DNA from 2 places in the Streptomyces sp. NPDC021749 genome. Region 2 is predicted to be linked to the other one. Evidence: riboswitches for the same ligand, from Rfam matches in the RefSeq annotation. Region 2 holds a riboswitch; the other holds the start of a gene.
The links. A riboswitch is a leader RNA that binds a small molecule or an ion and turns the genes downstream of it on or off. The one in region 2 is predicted to bind cobalamin.
Positions count from the first base shown of each region.

Region 1 (2,191 bases), on a different contig from region 2:
GCGAAGTTCATGAAGGTGCCGTCGAGGGTGTCGAACAGGCTCATCCCGGCGGCGAAGAGCAGCGGCAGGCACAGGATCGCGTACCAGGGCACGCCGGCCGCGGCGCCGCTGCCCGCCATCACCATCAGCGTCACCTCGGTCGCGGTGTCGAAGCCCAGGCCGAAGACGAAACCGAGCGGGAACATCTGGCCGGGGCGGGAGATGGAGCGGGTGAACCGGCCCAGGAAGCGGTTCATGAAGCCCCGGGAGTCCAGCTGCTGCTCCAACTCGGTCTCGTTGAAACGGCCTTCGCGCATACCGCGGAACACCCGCCAGATCCCGGTCAGCGCGATCAGGTTGAGGGCGGCGATGAGGTAGAGGAACGTGCCCGAGACCGTGGTGCCGATGGTGCCCAGGATCTGGTGGGTGCGGGATTCGTCGTTGAGGAGGATGCCGGCGAGCTGGGCGCCGCCGGCGACGAGGGCGGCCATCACGACGACGACGCTGGAGTGCCCGAGGGCGAACCAGAAGCCCACCGACACCGGACGCTTGCCGTCGGCCATCAGCTTGCGGGTGGTGTTGTCGATCGCGGCGATGTGGTCGGCGTCGAAGGCGTGCCGCATGCCCAGGGTGTAGGCGGTGATGCCGAGTCCGACGCCGAAGACCTGGCTGCCGACGGCGTAGTGGTAGGGGACCACGAGCAGGAACAGCACGCCGAAGGCGACGACGTGCAGCCCCGCTATGACGGCCATCAGGCCCGCGGTGCGGACGGTGTCCTGCCGGCGCCAGCGGAACGCGGCGACGGGGGCAGGGGTGGTCGGGGTATCGGTGGACAGGGCCATCCGGCGGTCACGCTCCAGCACCTCGTGGATCACTTCGTGAGATGCCGTGGCCGGTCTCCTGGCTTTGGGGTACCACCCTGCTCCTTCGGAGCTTGGGGAAGGGTGCACGCGTCCGTCCCCGCCTTCCCGGCCGCAGGCTGCGGTCAGTGGCGCCGTACCCGCGCCGTGCGCGTACGGAAAGGGCCGGAAACTCCCCGATCACAGTGGCGAGGGCCGCTCCGGACTGGGACCACGAGGTCCGTCACCGGTCTTCCCGAGCACCACGGCCCGCCAACCCTACGGGGCGTCCGGCGATCCCTTCAAGCCTGCACAACTGTGCAGGTATCCAAGATCACACTCTGCGACCTGCGAAGATGTCCCCATGCATCTCGTCCCGGCCGAGCGCGCCGACCACCGCACCATCGACGGCCACCGCGTCTGCGACGCCATCGCCGCCATCGGTGAGCCGGGCGAGGTACGGGCCTGGGCCGACCGCTTCGCGCTGCTCGCCGATCCCGGGCGCCTGGCCCTGCTGCTCGCCCTCCACCGGGCCGGCCCCGTCGCCGTCTCCGACCTGGCGGTCGCCACCGGCATGAAGGACACCGCGGTCTCCCAGGCACTGCGCCTGCTACGCGCCGCCGGAGTGGTCGAGGGCGACAAGGACGGCCGGGTGGTGCGCTACCGCGTGGTCGACGACGCGACCGCGGCACTGCTGACCCACTGCGCGCCGGCGGAACCCCACCACGCGCAGGCGTGACGCACGCCCTCCCGCCCGGGGCATGCCTCTCAACAGCACGGACACGCGCCAGGGCCCGCTGTGGTGGACAGCGGGCCCTGGCGCGCGGGCGGGGAGGCGCCCCGGAGCTACTTGACCGAACCGGCCATGATCCCCTGGACGAAGTGCCGTTGGAACACGAAGAACACGATCAGCGGCACGATCAGGGACAGGAAGGCGCCGGGCGCCAGCACGCCGATGTTGCTGCCGAACTGGCGCATCTGCGACTGCAGGGCGACCGTCAGCGGCTGCGACTCGTTGTCCGCGAAGAGCAGGGCGACCAGCATGTCGTTCCAGACCCACAGGAACTGGAAGATCGCCAGACTGGCGATGGCCGGGCGGCCCAGCGGCAGGACCAGCTGGGAGAAGATCCGCCACTCCCCGCCACCGTCCATCCGGGCGGCCTCCAGCATCTCCTTGGGGATCTCCGCGAAGTAGTTGCGCAGCAGGAAGATGGCGAACGGCAGACCGTACGCGGTGTGGAAGAGGATGACGCCGGGGATGGAGCCGAACAGGCCGAGCGCGCCGAACAGTTTGGCCACCGGCAGCAGCCCGATCTGCACCGGCACCACCAGCATGGCGACCACGACCAGGAAGATCCAGTCCCGGCCGGGGA
Region 1 is NZ_JBFACE010000036.1:23,951-26,141, reverse strand. It holds gene AB0G35_RS28645 (HoxN/HupN/NixA family nickel/cobalt transporter) at 1-821, opposite strand, end outside; cobalamin riboswitch at 852-1,101, opposite strand; gene AB0G35_RS28640 (metalloregulator ArsR/SmtB family transcription factor) at 1,183-1,557, shown strand; gene AB0G35_RS28635 (carbohydrate ABC transporter permease) at 1,665-2,191, opposite strand, start outside.
Region 1: linked by a shared signal. The riboswitch ahead of AB0G35_RS28645 (HoxN/HupN/NixA family nickel/cobalt transporter) and the one ahead of AB0G35_RS00245 (cobalamin biosynthesis protein) in region 2 are both predicted to bind cobalamin.

Region 2 (2,191 bases):
GCCGTCGCTGCCGACCCAGCCGTGGCCGGAGAAGTACACCAGCAGCAGTCCGCGGGCCTCGTCGGCGGCGGCCTTCAGCGCCTGGCTCAGTTCCCAGGGCTCGGCCGGGCGGCAGAGGGTGACCTCCTCGGCGGTGAACAGGTCGGTGGCGGTGAGGGCGCGGCGCAGCTCGGCGGGGTTGCCCTCCACCGCGGGCAGTCCGTTGAGCGTGGCGTAGTCGTGGACACCGATCAGCAGCGCCCGGTTGATCTTTCCCCGCGCGTCGTATTCGGACATCCGGGTCAGTCCTCGCCGGTGCTGCCGCTCTCGTGCGTCGGGTTGCCGGGATCGGGGCGCCCGGGGCCGCCGTCGCCGATGATCTCGACGGCGGGCTCCTCGCCGGCGGAGCGCTCCTCCCGGCGGCGCCGCAGCCATTCCCGCAGGGCGATGCCGAGCCCCTTGGTGACCTCGGCGGCCATCGCGCCGACGATGACCAGGATCAGGTCGTCCACGCCGACGGCCATGTCGGCGGGGCCCGGTTCGCCCCCGTCGTCCGTGGTGTGCGGGGGCTGCGGCCGGTGTTCCCAGGCGTGGTCCCGGCGGTTCAGCCAGGGTTCGCGCTCCAGCCAGGCCCGGAGGTCGTCGAGGTCCTGCTGCGGATTGTCCGTCCCGGTGACCCTGAGGCGGATCTCCTGACGGTCCTCGTGATGGTCGGCGTGCTCCGGCATCCCCCAGCCCCCTTCCGGCGGCCCCTTCGCCGCCGTGCACCAGATAGTGACGTGGAATCAGGGACCGGGGCAACCGTCCGTGACGCCACCACCACCCTGTGGCGTGCGCCACAGGACCTGCTGCGGGGCAGCGCCGCAGGTCAAGGGCGAGTTGACGGGCCTCGCGGACCGTGGTGGACTGCCGGGGCCAATCGGCGACAGATGAGGAAGTCCGGTGAGAATCCGGCGCGGTCCCGCCACTGTCACCGGGGAGCGTTCCTCCGAGGAGGGCCACGGTCCGTACGGAACGTACGGACGGGAAGGCCGGGGGACACGCCGATCCGGGAGCCAGGAGACTCTGGTCGCCGTCACGTCGAGCCAGGGCGAGGACCCTGAGTGAGGACATACCGCCATGCCCGGCCGCCCGCCCCGATCCCCACTTCCCGCTGCCGCAGGGCCCCTTCGAGGACTGACGGCGGCCTGATCCGATGCGCGGCGAACACGCGGGATACGCGTGCGGCGCGGCCCTCGGCTTCCTCGGCGACCTGATCGTGGCGGACCCCCGGCGCGGCCACCCGGTGGCCGCCTTCGGCCGGGCCGCCGCCGCCGTCGAACGCCGGCTGTGGCGCGACCACCGGGGTCACGGCGCGGTCCATGCCGTGCTGTGCGCGGGCGGTGCGGCGGCCGGCGCGGCGCTGCTGGAGCGGGCCGTACGGCACCGCCGCGGCGCCCGGGTGGCGCTCACCGCGGCCGCCGTGTGGGCGGTGCTGGGCGGCACCTCGCTGGGCCGGGAGGCGCGGGCCGTCGGCGGTGCGCTGGAAGCGGGCGATCTGGACGTGGCGCGGGAGCGGCTGCCGCATCTGTGCGGGCGCGACCCGCAGGCCCTGGACGGGCCGCAGATGGCCCGGGCGGTGGTGGAGTCGGTGGCCGAGAACACCTCGGACGCGGTGGTCGGCGCCCTGGTGTGGGGTGCGTTCGGCGGGGTGCCCGGCCTGGTGGCGTTCCGGGCGGTGAACACCCTGGACGCGATGGTGGGTCACAAGTCTCCGCGCTACCGCCGGTTCGGCTGGGCCGCGGCCCGGCTCGACGACGTCGCCGGCTGGCCCGGTTCCCGGCTGACCGCCGCGCTGGCCGTGCTCGCGGGCCCCGACCGGCGCGGTGCGCTGCGGGCCTGGCGGGCGGACGGCGGGGCGCACCCGAGCCCCAACGCGGGCCCGGTGGAGGCGTCGTTCGCGGGCGCACTGGGCGTACGGCTGGGCGGCACGCTGGCGTACGGCGGGCGGGTGGAACACCGTCCGGTGCTGAACGGCGCGGCGCGGCCGCCCGCGGTGGCGGACATCGATCGGGCGGTGCGGCTGTCGCGGCGGGTGAGCGCGCTGGCGCTGGTGGCGACGGTGACGGGACGGCTGGCGGCGGGCGCGGTACGGCGCAAGGCCGCGGGCAGCAGGGGCACGAGCGGGAGGAAGCGCCGGTGAACGGGCAAGGCGGGACGGCCGGGGGGCTCG
Region 2 is NZ_JBFACE010000001.1:46,149-48,339, forward strand. It holds gene AB0G35_RS00235 (caspase family protein) at 1-276, opposite strand, end outside; gene AB0G35_RS00240 (hypothetical protein) at 282-707, opposite strand; cobalamin riboswitch at 909-1,045, shown strand; gene AB0G35_RS00245 (cobalamin biosynthesis protein) at 1,175-2,161, shown strand; gene AB0G35_RS00250 (cobyric acid synthase) at 2,158-2,191, shown strand, end outside.